DNA from 3 places in the Achromobacter sp. 1L-A-4-B-C2 genome. Region 3 is predicted to be linked to each of the others. Evidence: predicted binding sites of a transcription regulator. Region 3 holds the regulator's gene; each other region holds the start of a gene.
What was found. Region 3 encodes HrcA, which represses chaperone genes, less so after heat shock. Its sites were predicted from a motif close to TTAGCACTCNNNNNNNNNGAGTGCTAA; they were not measured.
Positions count from the first base shown of each region.

Region 1: a site for HrcA is predicted at 2,029-2,055, ahead of groES (co-chaperone GroES). Genes of this name have one in related genera too.
Region 2: a site for HrcA is predicted at 3,005-3,031, ahead of rpoH (RNA polymerase sigma factor RpoH). Genes of this name have one in related genera too.

Region 1 covers NZ_JBXAWP010000001.1:659,107-665,059, reverse strand. The annotation lists gene groL (chaperonin GroEL) at 6-1,646, opposite strand; gene groES (co-chaperone GroES) at 1,684-1,971, opposite strand; gene AC0Z35_RS02995 (mannonate dehydratase) at 2,292-3,377, shown strand; partial or broken gene AC0Z35_RS02990 (dihydroxy-acid dehydratase domain-containing protein) at 3,384-4,947, shown strand; gene AC0Z35_RS02985 (MFS transporter) at 5,128-5,953, shown strand, end outside.
Region 2 covers NZ_JBXAWP010000004.1:527,684-533,636, forward strand. The annotation lists gene AC0Z35_RS20920 (cation:proton antiporter) at 1-737, opposite strand, end outside; gene AC0Z35_RS20925 (phosphodiesterase) at 972-1,763, shown strand; gene rpoH (RNA polymerase sigma factor RpoH) at 2,074-2,994, opposite strand; gene AC0Z35_RS20935 (hypothetical protein) at 3,111-3,800, opposite strand; gene fghA (S-formylglutathione hydrolase) at 3,897-4,763, opposite strand; gene AC0Z35_RS20945 (hypothetical protein) at 4,994-5,752, shown strand.
Region 3 covers NZ_JBXAWP010000003.1:797,667-803,619, reverse strand. The annotation lists gene fur (ferric iron uptake transcriptional regulator) at 1-291, shown strand, start outside; gene recN (DNA repair protein RecN) at 514-2,175, opposite strand; gene AC0Z35_RS17130 (NAD kinase) at 2,189-3,088, opposite strand; gene hrcA (heat-inducible transcriptional repressor HrcA) at 3,228-4,232, shown strand; gene hemH (ferrochelatase) at 4,278-5,402, shown strand; gene AC0Z35_RS17115 (hypothetical protein) at 5,392-5,628, shown strand; gene grpE (nucleotide exchange factor GrpE) at 5,774-5,953, shown strand, end outside.

The sequences.
Region 1 (5,953 bases), on a different contig from region 3:
GGGACTTAGAAGTCCATGCCGCCCATGCCGCCCATGCCACCCGGCATGGCCGGGGCAGCGGGCTTGTCTTCGGCCAGTTCGACCACGGCGGCTTCAGCCGTCAGCAGCAGGCTGGCGACGGAGGCAGCGTTTTGCAGGGCGGTGCGGGTCACCTTGGTGGGATCCAGAACGCCTTGCTCGACCAGGTCGGTGTACTCGCCGGTTGCAGCGTTGTAGCCGTAGTTGCCCTTGCCGTTCAGCACGTTGCTGACCACGACGCTGGCTTCTTCGCCGGCGTTCGTGACGATGGTGCGCAGCGGTTCTTCCACAGCACGCAGGATCAGCTTGATACCGGCGTTCTGGTCAGGCGTGTCGCCCTTCAGTTCAGCAATGGCTTGCTTGGCGCGCAGCAGTGCGACACCGCCACCAGCCACAACGCCTTCTTCCACTGCGGCGCGGGTAGCGTGCAGGGCGTCTTCGACGCGAGCCTTCTTTTCCTTCATTTCGACTTCGGTGGCAGCGCCAACGCGAATCACGGCAACGCCGCCGGCCAGCTTGGCCACGCGTTCTTGCAGCTTTTCACGGTCGTAGTCGGACGTGGCTTCTTCGATCTGGATACGGACTTGCTTGACGCGAGCCTCGATCGACTTGCTGTCGCCAGCGCCGTCGATGATCGTCGTGTTTTCCTTGCCCACTTCGATGCGCTTGGCTTGGCCCAGTTCAGCCAGGCCGGCCTTTTCCAGCGACATGCCGGTTTCTTCGGAGATCACCGTGCCGCCCGTCAGGATGGCGATGTCTTCCAGCATGGCCTTGCGGCGGTCGCCGAAGCCCGGAGCCTTAACGGCGGTGGTCTTCAGGATGCCACGGATGTTGTTCACAACCAGGGTGGCCAGCGCTTCGCCTTCGACGTCTTCTGCAATGATCAGCAGGGGACGGCTCGACTTGGCAACTTGTTCCAGCACGGGCAGCAGGTCACGGATGTTGCTGATCTTCTTGTCGAAAATCAGGACAAACGGATCTTCCAGCACGGCAACTTGCTTTTCCGGGCTGTTGATGAAGTAGGGCGACAGATAGCCGCGGTCGAATTGCATGCCTTCGACGACGTCCAGCTCGTTTTCCAGCGACTTGCCGTCTTCGACGGTGATGACGCCTTCCTTGCCAACCTTGTCCATCGCGTCAGCGATGATCTGGCCGATGGAGGCATCGCTGTTGGCCGAGATGGAACCGACTTGAGCGATTTCCTTGCTGGTCGTGACCGGCTTGGATTGCTTCTTCAGTTCAGCCACGGCAGCGGCGACAGCCTTGTCGATGCCGCGCTTCAGGTCGATCGGGTTGAAACCGGCGGCAACGTACTTCAGGCCTTCCATGACGATGGCTTGAGCCAGCACGGTGGCGGTCGTGGTGCCGTCACCGGCGTTGTCGGAGGTCTTGGAGGCAACGTCCTTGACCAGTTGTGCGCCGATGTTCTCGAACTTGTCCTTCAGTTCGATTTCCTTGGCGACGGACACGCCGTCCTTGGTCACGGTCGGGGCGCCGAACGAGCGCTCCAGCACGACGTTGCGACCCTTGGGGCCCAGGGTGGTCTTAACAGCGTTGGCGAGAACGTTCACGCCGCGGACGATACGCACACGGGCGTCGTCACCGAACAATACTTGCTTGGCAGCCATTTCTTAGCTTCCTTCGAAAATTCGTTTGAGGCGGGGTTTACTGAACCACGGCGAGGATTTCGTCCTCGCGGATGACGAGCAGTTCTTCGCCATCAACCTTCACGGACTGGCCGGCGTACTTGCCGAACAGAACCTTGTCGCCAGCCTTCAGGTCGACCGGCAGGATCTTGCCGTCTTCGGTCTTCTTGCCGGGGCCGACGGCCACGACTTCGCCCTGATCAGGCTTTTCAGCGGCGCTGTCGGGGATGACGATGCCCGAGGCAGTCTTGCGCTCGTTTTCGAGGCGTTTGACGATCACGCGATCGCCCAGGGGACGCAAGGCCATGAGGAACTCCTGTTTACTTGATTGAAAGTGAATGATCGGTTAGCCCCGGGAGGGCTGTTAGCACTCACCGGTGTCGAGTGCTAATTATAGGGATGATGTTGCAGGGTTCAAGGGGGGAGGGACGGCTGTTACATATTCGGGGTTCGGCTGGACGATGGCCAGACTAGGCCGCCAATTGTCACTCGCGTTCCACCATTTGAGATTCCGGCCCCCATGAGCCGGGCGCCGAACACTTCCCTGCTTGATCACCCAGGCGCTGCCGCCACAGAATGAACACGTGTCTATTTTGTGTTGGACGGGGTTGGAATTCTGGAGACGCCATGTATATCAGCGAGCAACTGCTCAATCCTGATGAGCGCCGACTGCGCTTATCGACTCAACTCGGCGTTCAAAGCGTCGTGCTCGACAACCGTGGCACCGAGCTCGTGTCAGCCCGCGGCGGTGTCAGCAAATGGGACGCCGCCAAGCTCGCCGCCTATCGACAATGGGTTGAAGGTTTTGGCCTGAAGCTGGATGTCTTTGCATTGGATGTGGGTTCCATTCTTCTGGATTCGATGATCGACATGGATAGCGCCAAGCGGCAGCGCGCAACCCTGGCCGACAACATCCAGAAGGCGGCGGATGCGGGCATCACTTGTCTTAAGTACAACGTCCAAATGGTAGGCATCACGCGCACGGGGTTGAAGCCCGGGCGCGGCGGCGCCCGGAACTCCGGATTTGTCTACCGGGAATACTCGCCAGAAAACGAACGCAAGCACTCCTACTGGGGCGTCGGGTATCCCAGCAATCAAGAGGAAGGCGGGTCGGAGTCGGCGCTGCTGTGCGGCCAGAAGATGGCGCGTGTAGTGCCGCCGGTGACCGAGCAGGCTGGCTGGGACGCCATCGAATTCCTGGTTGAAGGCTTGGTGCCTGCGGCGGACAAGGCCGGTGTGCGGCTGGCCTGCCATCCGCACGATCCGGCGTACCCGGTCGGGGGCCTAAACGGGGTTGAGCATGTAGTCGGGTCGGCCGACGGCTTGCGCCGCTTCCTGGCCTTGTCTCCCAGCAAGAACCACGGGCTCAATTTCTGCCAGGGAACGGTTGCCGAGATGTTCAAGGAGCCCGCCAGGCACATGATCCCCGTGATCGAAGAGTTCGCCTCCACCGGCCGCATCTTCATGGTCCATTTCCGCAATATCCGGGGCGGCTACCTGGATTTTCAAGAGGTCTTTCCTGACGAGGGTGATGTCGACATGCTGGAGGCCGTGAAGGCGTACCAACGCGGAGGGTACGCCGGGCCGTTGTGTCCCGATCACGTGCCCGTCTCCGACATCGATGAAGGGCGGGAACGTTTCATGGCGTTCGCGCTGGGCTACACGCGCGGCCTGTTGCAGGCCGCCGGCGTGTGGTCGCCGCCGGGGCGCTGAATCGCCATGGCCGAAGCCAGAAAGTTGCGCAGCCAGCGGTGGCTCGCGAACGATGATTTCCGAACCTTCAACCACCATAGCCGGTTCATGCAAATGGGCTTCGAGCGAAAAGATTGGGAAGGCAAACCGATCGTCGCCATTATCAATAGCTGGTCGGAGTTCAACCCCTGCCATATGCACTTTCGGCAGCGCGTCGATGACGTCAAACGGGGGGTCTTGCAGGCAGGCGGCTTTCCGTTGGAGATGCCCGCCATGTCGCTGAATGATGCGCTGGTCAAGCCCTCGGCGCTGCTCTACCGCAATCTGATGGCGATGGAAATCGAAGAAATGATTCGGTGCTATCCGGTTGACGCCGTGGTGCTGATGGGCGGTTGCGACAAAACGACGCCGGCGACGCTGCTTGGCGCCATCAGCGCCGGCGTGCCTGCGGTGTTCCTGCCCGCGGGTCCCATGCTGCGTGGCCATTCTCGCGGCAAGACGTTAGGCTCGGGATCGGATGCGTTCAAGTTCTGGGACGATCGCCGTGCCGGACTTATTACCGAAGCAGAGTGGGACGGCATTATCAGCGGCATTGCACGCAGCCCGGGCACCTGCATGACGATGGGAACCGCCAGTACCATGACCGCGATCGCAGAGGCTTTGGGGATGGCGTTACCCGGCGCGTCCTGCATCCCGGCGGTGGACGCGGCGCGCTGGACACATGGATGTGGGCCTGGATGATTTTGACCGCATCAGCCGCCAAGTACCCGTGATTGCGAACATCCGCCCCAACGGCGACAGCCCCTATCTGATGGCGGATTTTTACTTTGCAGGCGGCTTGCCCGTATTGATGTCGCGGCTGCAAGCGCACCTGGATCTGGACGCGCTGACCGTCACAGGTCAGAGCCTGCGCGTTAACCTTTCCTCGGCTCAAGTCTTCAATGACGAGGTGATTCGTCCGCTGGAGCGGCCCGTCTATGCGGAGGGCGCGCTGTCCGTGCTGCGCGGCAACCTTGCGCCAGATGGATGCGTGATCAAGCCCAGTGCGATGAGTCCGAAGTATCTGAACCATCGCGGCCCGGCGTTGGTGTACGACGACTACCCCAGTCTGAAGCGGATGCTGGACGATCCGGACGCGGACGTCACGGAAAACCATGTGATCGTGCTTCGCAATGCAGGCCCGAAGGGCGGTCCGGGCATGCCTGAATGGGGCATGATCCCCGTGCCCCTGAAGCTGGTCAGGCAAGGCGTGCGCGACATGCTGCGCATCAGCGACGCGCGCATGAGCGGCACCAGCTATGGCGCATGCGTCTTGCATGTGGCGCCCGAAGCGTATGTGGGCGGCCCGCTGGCACTGGTGCAGGCGGGCGACATCATTGCCATTGATGTGCCAGGGCGACAGATCCGGCTGGAAGTCAGCGACGACGAATTGTCTCGCAGGCGTGCGCAATGGCACGCGCCGCCCGCCCGATTCGGCAGAGGCTACGGCAAGATGTTCACCGACCACATCCTGCAAGCGGATCAAGGCTGCGACATGGATGTGCTGCTGGCGCAGGCCGGCGAATGCGCCGGCGAGCCAGATATTTTTTGAGTTCTTCCTGCTCAATTCCAGAGTCTGAGACAAAGGCACCTGATCGCCCGCGCGCCGCCTTGAGCGCGTGGAGGCGTCGGTACACACTCTGAACCTAGCACCGGGCGCGGTCCTGCGCGGTGTGCATTTCCCGCAATGCGCACGGTCTGCCCCCAACAAAAATAATCTGGAGACCTAGACATGTTGCGTGCGCGCCAGCGCTTTCTCATTCTCGCTTTGATCACGATCGTACTTGCCTTTAGCACGGGCGATCGCGCGACCTTGTCTGTCGCTGGTTCAGGCATGTCCAAGGAGCTGGGTCTGTCTCCTGTGCAGATGGGATGGTTGTTCTCGTCTTTCGCATGGGCCTATGTGCTGGCACATGTTCCTGCGGGGTGGCTGGTCGACAGGCTCGGCGCCAAGCGCACCGTACTGGGCGGCCTGGTGCTGTGGTCGGCGTGCACGATGTTCATGGGCGCCGCCGGATGGTTTGCTTCCGCGTTCGCCGCGTTGCTGGTTCTGCGCTTTCTGCTGGGCACGTTCGAGGCCCCGGTGGGTCCGGCCTCGGGCCGTGTGATCGCCGCTTGGTTTCCCGCGCAGGAGCGCGGCGTGGCCGGCGCCATCTTCAACAGTGCGCAGTATCTGTCGTTGGCCCTGTTCACGCCGTTGATGGGCTGGTTGGACCATATGTTCGGCTGGGAACATGTGTTCTCGGTCATGGGCGCGCTGGGCTTGTTGCTGGCGCTGCTGTGGTGGCGTGCCTATCAGGTTCCAACCGAACACCCCAAGCTCACCGCCCAGGAATTGGAATTGATGCGCAACGGCGGCGCACTCGTTGATCTGCCGGCCCATGGCGTGGCCCCATCCACGGACGGCGATGTGCAGCCCGATGCGGACGGCATGGTGCAGCGCACGCCCAACCTGCTTGATCTATTCCGCAGCAGGATGTTGACGGGCATTTTCCTGGCGCAGTATTGCATTACCGCCATCACCTGGTTCTTCGTGTCGTGGTTTCCGACCTATCTTG
Region 2 (5,953 bases), on a different contig from region 3:
ATGAAGAAGGACAGGTAGGCCAGCGTCAGCGTCAACGTGATTTCGGCCGTGGGAAAGCCGCGCAACCAGGCAAACAGGAAGCAGGCCAGCCGCCCCATCGCAAAGCCGGCGATGCCGCCCCCGATGAAGTGCACGATGAAGTCGTTGAAGATGCCGCTGACGGTGAGCTCACCGTGACCGCCTAGAACGGCCAGCAACACGGAATACAGGGCGATGGACGCGGCATCGTTGAACAGGCTTTCGCCTTCGACCAGCGTCGTCAGGCGCTTGGGCGCGCCCACCTCGCGGAAAATGCCGACCACGGCAACCGGATCGGTCGTGGCCACGATGGCGCCAAGCAGCAGGCATACCACCAGGCCGTAGGACGAGATCGCGTCCAGGGTCACGCCCACCACCACGGTACAAACCACGACGGCCACAATGGCCATCATCAGGATGGGCCCGATGTCGTCCATCAACCGGCGCACGTTCATGGACAGCGCGGTTTCGAACAGCAGCACCGGCAGGAACACCATCAGGAAGGTTTCGGACGAAATCTCGAAGCGTTCCAGCGAATCCAGGAAGTCGGCGATCCAGCTGGGCGCCCAGCCGTGCACATGGATCACAATCCCCAGCAAGCAACCGACGATAGCCAACAGCACCGAGTAGGGCAGCTTGAGGCGGCCCGCCAACGGCGGCATGAAGCAAACCAGAGTGAGCAGTCCGGCCAGGCCGAACACAAGAAAACCTACATCCATGAATAGCGCCGAGTCGCGAACGGTGAAAAGTTTCACAAGAATAGCGGCATTTTTGGCGGACGCCGGGCAGGAAACCGTAGGTATCGTAGAGAATGCACGTTTCGTTACCCGGCGTGCGAAGGCAGAAACGCGTCGCGCCATGTTTTTTGGGTAATGTTCAAACGTGCAAAACCCCGACAGGAGCGGCACTTGCCACGCGTCCATTCTTTGGCCCGGCGTCACGACGCGCCCGCCATGCTTGTCCAATTGACCGACAGCCATTTGTTCGGCGAGCCCGATACATCGATGCTGGGCGTCAATACCGACGCGAGCCTGCGCGCCGTGCTGCGGCAGATCGACGCCGACGGCAAGCGCCCCGACCTGTTGCTGGCCACGGGCGACCTGTCCCAGGACGGCGAGGCGGCAGCCTATCGGCGGTTTGCGGCAATTCTGGGCCAGGCAAGCGTGCTGGCCGGTGCGCAGATCCGTTGCCTGCCGGGCAATCACGACCAGCCCGCCGTGATGCGGCAGGAACTGGCGCATTGGTCTACGCCGGTCACCGACGTGGGCGCCTGGCGCGTGGTCACGCTGGACACCACCGTGCCCGGCTCCAATGCCGGGCATCTGCCGGACAGCCAGCTGGACATGCTGGAAGCCGCGCTTGCCGAGGCGCCCGGCCGTCATACCTTGATCGCCATGCATCACAACCCGATGCAGATGGACAGCCACTGGCACGACTCGATGATGATCGACAACCCGCAGGTGCTATTCAAGCGCCTGACCCGCTGGCCGCAGGCGCGCGTGCTGTTGTGGGGCCACGTGCATCACGAATTCGATCGTCGCCGCCACAACCTTCGCATGCTGGCCACGCCGTCGACCTGCTTTCAATTCAGCATCCGCGACGGCAAGCACGTGGTGGACAACCTGGCGCCGGGTTATCGCTGGATCAAGCTTTATCAGGATGGATCGATGGCCACCGGCGTGCGTCGCGTGCAGAACGCGCTGTGGCATACGGCGCTGGCAGCGGACAACGCGCAGGCCGCATAAAAATCGGGGCACCAGATATACGAATATATGTGGTGCCCCGCAAGCATCCGTCTCATAGGGGAGGGGAAAGAGGAGAAGCCGAGACGGATGGCAAGACTGCTAACCAAAGTTCGCGGTCTACATGAAGTTAGTCGGCGCACTCTTTATTAAGTTTCTGAAGATCCCGAAATTCGCCGGCTAATTTGTATCAAGTTATTTATTAGTCCAGACGCCAGGCGACATCGTGGCGGCATCGGCGGAAGCATCGGTGCCAGCGCTGCAAAAAGCAAAGGGCCGCGCAAGCGGCCCTTCGTATGCAGCACCCGACGGATCAGGCAGCCAGGTTGCCGCGCATCTTCTTTAGCGCGGCGGCTTCGATCTGGCGAATGCGTTCGGCGGATACGCCGAACTCTTGTGCCAGTTCGTGCAGCGTGGCGCCGCCGTCGTCTTGCAGCCAGCGGGCTTCGACGATGCGGCGCGAGCGGGCGTCCAGCGCCTCAAGTGCGCTGTTCAGCCCGGTGCTTTGCAGTTCGTCGCGCGCCGCGCGTTCCAGCACCCGCGTGGGTTCCTGGCGGCCATCGTCGGACAGGTAGGCGATGGGCGCGTAGCTGTCGTCATCGTCGTCCTGGTTTTCCAGCGACATTTCGCGGCCCGACAGGCGCACTTCCATTTCGCTGACGTCTTCGCGGCGCACGTTCAATTCGCGCGCGATGTGGTCGACCTGGTCGGGGTCCAGCGTCTGGCCATCGGGACGCATGCTGCGCAGGTTGAAGAACAGCTTGCGCTGCGCCTTGGTCGTGGCGACCTTGACCAAGCGCCAGTTGCGGATGATGTATTCGTGGATTTCGGCCTTGATCCAGTGCACGGCAAACGACACCAGCCGCACACCGCGCTCGGGGTCGAAACGCTTAACGGCCTTCATCAGGCCAACGTTGCCTTCCTGGATCAGGTCGGCATGCGGCAAACCGTAGCCCAGGTATTGGCGCGCCACTGACACCACCAGGCGCAGGTGCGACAGAATCAGTTCACGCGCAGCGCCCAGGTCTTCCTGGTCGCGCAGGCGACGGCCCAGCTCGGTTTCACGCTCGGCCGACAAAACCGGCAAGCGGTTGACCGAAGAAATATAAGCGTCGATCGTGCCAAGTGCGCCCGGATTGGCAATGGCCAACGCCAGAGCGTTGCCGGAAGCGGCCAACGAGGTACTGGGTTGTTTCATAGCGGGGGTCTCCGGAAAGCGAAGGGGTAACGACATGGATTCGATGTTAGCACTCTAGTAAAGGGAGTGCTAATTCGACTATTGCGACGCATCAAAGTTTCCATATTTTGATGCGGCCCTGTTTTTCCCAAAGCAGGGCGGCAGGGCGGGTGCTACCAGCCCAGGCGTTTCAAGCCCTCGGCGGTGGCCTCGCCGTCCGGGCGGATGAACAAGGCGCCGCGTGGGTCCATGAACACCTGGTACTTCGCGCCGTCGAACAGGGGCATATATGCGCCGCTTCCGAATTGGACATCCACAAACGGGAACCAGTTCGGAAAACTTTTCTTCAGCGACCCTAAATCAGGCGCGGGCCAGTCGTCCAAGGCGTGGACAGAGCGCGTGGCCGAAGCCTCGCGGGCCGCGTCGCTGTACCTGCCCGACAAGCGTTCCAGGCGATACAGCGGCGGCACGCCCGCCATCAACGCCGGCAGGCGCCAGCGCACGACGCGGGCATCGATCTGCCACTGATCTCCATATAGAACGTACTGCTTGGGGCCCACGCCCGGCGCGTCGGTGGTGACTTGGAACTGCCCCTCGGCCTGCTGCCGGACTTCAACGCGGGCCACGGATTCGTCAGCGGTCAGCCTGAAAAACTGCACCAGCGACAGGGCCAGCAGCCCGGACACACAACCCAGCAGCACCAGCATCAAGCCGAACAGCCGGCGCACCGGCCGGAACTGGAAGATCTTGCGGCCGCGCTCGTCGCGGGGTCCGCCCCGCCCAAGCAGCATGACAAGGCCGGGCAGCAGGACGACGACGGCGCCTAGCAAAATCCAGACAAAAGGGGCGAGGCCGTTGATCAAATGACGAGTTCCTATGGGACGCCGAGGGTTTCAGCCCGACGCGCCCAGGACGCCACGAGCCCGCCGCGGCAGGCATTTCAGTATAAAAGCGTGGCTTTATGCCGCCGGTTTTCCAAGGCGTTCGACGTGAAACCGGATGTGATCCTCGATGAACGTCGAGATGAAGTAATAGCCGTGGTCGTAGCCCGGTTGGCGACGCAGCGTCAGGGGCTGGTCGGCCGCTGCGCAGGCGGCTTCGAATACCTCGGGATACAACTGATCGCCCAGGAATTGGTCGGATTCCCCCTGATCGATCAGGATGCCGGCGGGAAAGGGCTGCTTCAAGCCGCGCATCAGGACCGATGCATCGTAGGCGGCCCAATCCGTTTCGTTGCCGCCCAGGTAGGCCCCGAATGCCTTCTTGCCCCAGGGGCACAGGCTGGGCGCCGCAATCGGCGCAAACGCCGACACCGAGCGGAACTTGCCCGGGTTGCGCAGCGCCAGCACGAGCGCGCCATGGCCGCCCATGGAGTGGCCGAAGATGCCGGTGCGCGACGCGTCGCCAGGCAGGGTGTCGCCGGTGACGATGGCGTGCAGCTCGTCAGTCACGTAGCTGTACATGCGATAGTGGTCGCGCCAGGCGGGCGTTACCGCGTCGACATAGAAACCGGCGCCCGTGCCCAGGTCCCAGCTTTCTTCTTCGCCGGGCACGTTGGCGCCGCGCGGGCTGGTGTCGGGCGCGACCAGCATGACGCCAAGCTCGGCCGCCAGCCGCTGCGCGCCCGCCTTGATCATGAACGTTTCTTCCGTGCAGGTCAGGCCCGCCAGATAGATCAGCACCGGCACGGGGCCGGCATCGGCTTGCGGCGGAACGAAGACCGAAAAGCGCATCGGCAGGCCGATCTGCGTGGACTCGTGGCGGTAGTACCGCTGCGTACCGCCAAAACAGCGATGCTGGGAAATGAGCTCCAGGGCCACGGGCATGGACGTTCTCCGGTCGGGGGATGAAAAATTCGTCGACGGGTTAGGGTATATCCACGGTACGACGTTCCGTCGCCGAATGTTAACCTGCTGTGCATACAGGCCGGACGACAAAAAAACCCGAATCCGTGCCCATATTGTGATCACGGGACTTGACCAGCGCCCACCGTGGCACTATTTATATACCGTGAGCGAAGACAACCCGTTCTTCCAGATACGCAAGCCCTGACACTATGGCCCGTCTGCCCCGTCTGTACGCCCCTGGGCTGCCCCAACTGGTGCAGGCCAATTTCATTTCGCCGTTGGCGGCGCCGTCTCAACCCGCCCCCGCCGATATCCTGAACCAACTGGCCACCTGGCTGGGCGAATCTGCTCAACGTCATCGGGTATCGGTCCACGGCTGGTTGCTGGCCAATGACCGCATCCTGCTGCTGGCCACCCCTGCTGACGAAGAAGGGCTGCCCCGCTTGATGCAGACGCTGGGCCGCAACCTGGCGGCGCGCCTGCGTGGCGGCCGGGTCTTCGCGGGGCGCTACCGGTCCGCGCTGCTTGAACCGGGTGCGTGGGTGCTGCCGGCGCTGGTCTGGCTGGAAACGTATCCCGTGCGCAGCGGGGCATCGCAAGATCCGGATTCCTGGCCCTGGTCGTCCGCGTCCAGCCATACGGGCAACACCAATGCCGCGCCGGCGCAGTGGCAATCGGATCACGCTGACTACTGGGCTTGCGGCAACACGCCGTTCGACCGCCAGGCCAATTACCGCAAACGCTTGCAAGACGGCCTGTCGCGCGAAGAATCGCAGCGCATCGACCAGGCCGTCTCCGGCCAGTGGGCATTGGGTGGCCCCAGCTTCATCGCCAGCCTGGCGCATACCGCCAGCCGGCGAGTGGCCCCGGGCCAGCGCGGTCGGCCGCGCAAGAAACCCGCGACAACGACGGAGTCGGATACGCCGCCCCCGCCCCCGCCGCCCGGTACTGGGCAAAGTTCTTCCTGATAAACGAACCCGCCGCAATCGGCGGGTTTTTCTTTGGGGTTTCAGTTGCGCCCGGGCTCGCCCTTTGTGCATTTTTTGCGACACGCGCGACCGCGTTTTGCGCTTGGTTTCGTGCCGCCACTGTCCCGCTTGCCCGTCCGCTATTAAACGGGGACGCAAGGCGGAATTTTGCCCAGTTCCGGTGCATGCGCCAAACGCTTC
Region 3 (5,953 bases):
GGCGAAAACGTCGAAATCGGCCTGGCAACCGTCTACCGTGTGCTGACCCAGTTCGAGCAGGCCGGCATCCTGGCCCGCAGCCAGTTCGACAGCGGCAAGGCTGTGTTCGAACTGAACGACGGCGATCACCACGATCACCTGATCTGCACGAATTGCGGCACCGTGGTCGAGTTTTCAGACCCGGAGATCGAAAAGCGCCAGCAGAAGATCGCCAAGGACAACGGTTTCGCGCTGGAAAGCCACGCGATGGTGTTGTACGGCGTGTGCAGCAGCTGCGTGAAAGGGCGCTAAACCGCTAGCGTCCGCCCCACGGTCCGTGGCCGCGCTCGTTGCGGGCCAGTGAGATCAAAAGCCCCTTCTTGATGAAGGGGCTTTTTTTTGTCTGTGAGGGGGCGGGGCTTTTGCCCGGCTTTGCCTGGCTTTCTCGCGGCTTCGTGCCGTATTTTGTACGGCGTTCGCGCGAATTTGCCTTGGAGCCAGGGCTGGACTTGCCCCCGGCTGCGCTCAACCGCCTCAGGCCGCGGGCTGGCCGAAACCTTCCAGCATTTCGCGGGCGTGCTCGCGCGTGGTGGCGGTCAGCTTGATGCCGCCCAGCATCCGGGCGATTTCCTCAACACGCGCCGCCGCGTCCAGTTCTTCGATGCTGGAGCGCGTGGTGCCGCGAGATTCCGTCTTGCTGACCAGGAATTGGTTGTTCGCGCAGGCGGCTACCTGGGGCAAGTGGGTCACGCACAGCACTTGATGGCGTTCGCCCAGCTCGCGCAGCAGCTTGCCCACGGCTTCGGCCACCGCGCCGCCTACGCCGCTGTCGACTTCGTCGAAGATCAACGTCGGCACGCGCGCCGCGCGGCTGGCAATGACGGACAGCGCCAGCGAAATCCGCGACAACTCGCCGCCCGAAGCCACTTTGGCCAGGGGGCGCGGGGTGGTGCCGGCGTGGCCGGCCACCAGGAATTCAACCTGCTCGTTGCCGTGCGCGGACGGCGCGGCGGCGGTCAAGGTGGGTTCGAACTTGCCGCCTTGCATGGCCAGCGTTTGCATGGCCTGGGTGACTTGCTTGCCCAGGTCCTTGGCAATCTTGCGGCGGGCGGTCGACAGCTTGGCGGCTGCCGTGTCGTATTGCGACTGCGCCGCAACTGACTGAGCCCGCAGCGCATCGATATCCCCCGCCGCTTGCAAGGCGGCCAGCTCGGCATGCAGGGAATCGCGCAATTCGCACAGGGCGTCGGGCTCGACGCGGAATTTGCGCGCGGTCTCGAACACCAGGCCCAGGCGTGCTTCGACGTCGGCCAGGCGCTTGGGGTCCAGATCGACGCGGCTGACGTAGTTGTTCAGGTCGGACACGGCTTCGCTGATCGCGATGCGGGCGGACTCGAGTTCGTCGTACACGCCTTGCAGGCCGGGGTCATGCCGCAGCATTTGCTGAATGCGGTGATTGGCGGCTGTGACACGGTGGTGCGCGGAATCGCCTTCGCCGTCCAGCGCTTCCAGGATTTGCGAGGCGCCGTCCAGCAGCGACTGCGAATGCGACAAGCGCGTGTGCTCGGACTGCAAGGATTCCCATTCGTCGGGGCCCAGTGCCAGCTGATCCAGTTCGTCCACCTGCCATTGCAGTCGGTCGCGTTCGTTGGCCAGGCTGGCGGCGTCTTTTTCGGCGGCTTCGAGCTGCCGCGCCAGCGCGCGCCATTGCTTCCACGCCTGACCCACGGCCTGGCGCAGATCGCCATGGCCGCCGTGCGCGTCCAGCAGATCGCGCTGTGCGTCGGGGCGCATCAGGCTTTGATGGGCGTGTTGGCCGTGGATGTCGACCAGGCTGTCGCCCAATTCGCGCAGCTGCCCCACGGTGGCGGGCGTGCCGTTGATGTATGCGCGGCTGCGGCCCTGCGCGTCGATGACCCGGCGCAGCGACAGTTCGTCATCGACGTCGATCTCGCGTTCATTCAGCCAGCTGTGCAATGACTTCGGCGTATCGAACACGGCAGTGATGTCGGCGCGCGGTGCGCCTTCGCGCAGCATGCTGGCGTCGCCGCGTTCGCCCAGCGCAAGCGCCAGCGCGTCCACCAGGATGGATTTGCCCGCCCCGGTCTCGCCGGAGAACACGGTGAAGCCGGGGCCGAAATGGATTTCGGTCTGTTCGACGATGACGAAGTCGCGGATATGCAGGGTGCGCAGCATGTCGGGGCGCTTACTACTCTACGTTGTCGGTGGCCTGGGGCATCAGGTTCCAATGCAACTTGCGGCGCAAGGTGGAAAAGAAGCTGTAGCCCTCGGGGTGCACGAAGCGAATGGTGTACGGCGCGCGCTGCACGACGATGCGGTCGCCCGGTTGCAGGTCAGACCAGGTCTGCATGTCGAAATGCACGCTGGCGCCCACTTCCACGCGGCCCATCGCGGTCAGCGTCATGTTCAGCACACCGGTGTCCGGGATGACGATGGGGCGATTCGACAGCGTTTGCGGCGCCACGGGCACCAGCACCATGGCGTTCATGCCGGGGTGCAGGATGGGGCCGTTGGCGGACAGCGCATACGCGGTCGAGCCGGTAGGCGTGGCGATGATCAGGCCATCGGCGCGCTGTGTGTACATGAAGGCGCCGTCCAGTTCGACACGCACTTCGATCATGCCGCCGCGGCCGGCGCGGTTCAGCACGACGTCGTTGAGCGCCGACGCGGAATACATTTTCTGGTCGCCACGCCACACGCTGCCTTCCAGCAGCATGCGTTCTTCAATCTGGAAGCTGCCTTCAAGCACGCGCGCCAATGCACCGTGCGCGTCTTGCAGCGGGATGTCGGTGATGAAGCCCAGGCGCCCGTGGTTGATGCCCACCAGGGGGACACCAAATGGCGCCAGATGCCGGCCGGCGCCCAGCACCGTGCCGTCGCCGCCCATCACGACGGCCAGCGATGCGTTCTGGCCGATCTCTTCGAGGGTAGCTATTGGGTATTCGGTCAGGCCGGTGTTGCGCGCGGTGTCGGCATCGATCAGCACATGCCGGCCCGCTTGCGTCAGCGCGTGCGCAAGGGCTCTTAGCGGGGTGTCCAGGCCGGTGTCCTGGTATCTGCCGATCAGGGCGACGGTAGGAAAGTGCATGGATGCGGGCGTATCAAAAGGGCGAAGCCGAAGCCAAAACCTGCCCGGAATGGGCCGATTAGCCGATTATATGGGGCCGCATATCTGCTTGCGGGACAAAAATCGCCTTTATCCTAAAAGATTCCTTAAAATGCCCGCTATGGATGACCGCGCACGCGCACTACTGAAAGCGTTGATAGAACGCTACATCGCCGATGGGCAGCCCGTCGGCTCGCGGACGCTATCGAAAGTCTTTGACTTGTCCCCGGCTACCATCCGCAATGTCATGGCGGACCTGGAAGAGCTGGGGCTGATCCATAGCCCGCACACCTCCGCCGGCCGCGTGCCTACGCCGCGGGGCTATCGCATGTTCGTCGATTCCCTGCTGGCCGTGCAGTCTTATCAGCTGCAACCGCACAACATGGGCGAAATGCTGTCGGCGGCCGAACCTACCCGCGCCGTCAACGCCGCCGCCGCGTTGCTGTCCAACCTGACGCAATTCGCGGGCGTGGTGCTGACCCCCAAGCGCGCCCAGGTGTTCCGGCAGATCGAATTCATCCGGCTGTCGGACAAGCGCGTGCTGCTTATCATCGTCACGCCGGATGGCGATGTCCAGAACCGCATTCTCTTTGTTCAGCGCGATTACGCCGAAGCGGAATTGCTGGAAGCCGGCAATTTCTTCAACATGCATTTCGCGGGCAAGTCGTTCAACGCGGTGCGCCAGACGCTATCGACCGAACTGGCCCAGCTGCGCGAAGACATTTCGCGGCTGATGCAGGCGGCGGTCGAGGCCAGCGCCGAGGCCGCGGAAGACGGCGACACGATGGTCATCTCGGGCGAGCGCAAGCTGCTGGACGTTACGGATATCGCGTCCGACATGGACCGGCTGCGCAAGATGTTCTCGCTGTTCGAGAAAAAGACCGACCTGCTGCAACTGCTGGACGTGTCCAGCCGCGCACAGGGCGTGCAGATCTACATCGGCGGCGATTCCCAATTGGTGCCCATGGAAGAGGTCTCGGTCATTACCGCGCCCTATGGCGTGGACGGCAAGGTCGTGGGCACGTTGGGCGTCATCGGCCCGACCCGCATGGCTTACGAACGCGTGATTCCCATCGTGGACATCACGGCGCGCCTGCTGTCCAACGCGCTCAGCCACAACCAGTAGTCCCATTCAAAGCTACATCCTCCTCGCGGAGGAAGGGGAGTTTTTGTGTTTCTTCGCCTGTTCAAGTACCTGTGGCCTGAACGCTACCTGCCGGAAGCCGAGCAGGACGACCCCTTCAACGAAGACCCGCCGGCCCGCGCGCCCGGCAAAGTCGGGGTGCTGCTGGTCAACCTGGGTACGCCGGATACGCCGGACAAACAGGGCATCCGCAAATACCTGGGCGAATTCCTGTCCGACCCCCGCGTCATTGAAATTCCACGTTATTTATGGAAACCCATCCTGTACGGGCTGGTGCTGACGCTGCGACCCAAGAAGCTGGCGCCGCGCTATGCGGGCGTCTGGCTGAAAGAAGGGTCGCCCCTGATGGTCTATAGCCAGCGCCAGGCGGACGGCGTACGCGCCGCGCTGGAGGCGGCGGGCATCGACGCCGTGGTGGAACTGGGCATGCGCTACGGCAACCCGTCCATCCCCGACGCCATCACCCGTTTGCGCGCGGCCGGTTGCGAACGCATCCTGACCGTGCCGCTGTACCCGCAATACGCGGCCAGCACCACGGCCACGGTCGTGGACGCGGTTACCCGCCATGCCGGGCGCCTGCGGGATCAGCCTGAACTGCGCTTTACCAAGCGCTTTCATGAGGACCCCGCCTGGCTAGACCCGCTGGCCGCCCGCATCGAGTCGTTCTGGCGCGAGCACGGCAAGCCGCAGAAGCTGGTCATGAGCTTTCACGGCTTGCCGCGATATTCCATCGAACTGGGCGACCCCTACTACCGCGACTGCATGGAGTCGGCCCGCCTGTTGTCCCAGCGGCTGTCGCTGCCGCGCGAACAGATCGAAGTCACCTTCCAAAGCCGCTTTGGTACTGCCCGCTGGCTTGAGCCCTATACCGAACCGACCCTGAAAGCGTTAGCCGCTTCGGGCGTTACCGAGGTGGATGTGGTGTGCCCGGGATTTGTGGCAGACTGTCTGGAAACCCTGGAAGAGATCAGCCTGGAATGCCGGGACGCCTTTATTGAGGCGGGCGGCAAGCAGTTTCGTTACATCCCTGCGCTGAACGACGACCCCGCGTGGATCGCCGGCTTGGCCACTTTGGTGGAACGCAACTTGCAGGGCTGGCCGTTGAAGATCCAGGCCAACACGGACTTGAAGGAGAAGGCGCATGCACCATGATCCCAAGAGCGGCAAGAGCGTAAAAAAGGGGACCGTTGCCACCCCGGTGGACGAGGATCAGGTCGAACACGATCTGGACGAAGCGCTAGCCGAGACCTTTCCCGCCAGCGATCCCATCGCCATCCGTCCTGAACCGGACGACGATGACGACAAGGTGGATCGCGGGCTCGAAGAGAGCTTCCCCGCCAGCGACCCGGTCGCCCCGGCGCAGCCCCACAGGAAGTAAGCAGCCGGCCCCGCCGGGCCAAGCCCGGGCGGGCTTGCTGCCTCGGGCGGGCGCCGTCAGGGAATATTTCCCTTTCCCGGGCTTGAAATAGGGGTATTGGCCCCCATTCATGTCTGCGAAAGCCATTCTTTTTGGAGGATTCCCCATGACGGCACCCCACGAGCCTGTAGATAAGACGCCCGAAGCCGGCCAGAACGCCGACGCGGCACCCGCCGACCAGGGCGCGGCAGAGGCCGAGCTGAACGAGTTGCGCGCCCAGCTGGACGCCGCCCAAGCTACCGTCAATGAGCAGCACGATCAGCTTCTGCGTGTGCACGCCGAAGCT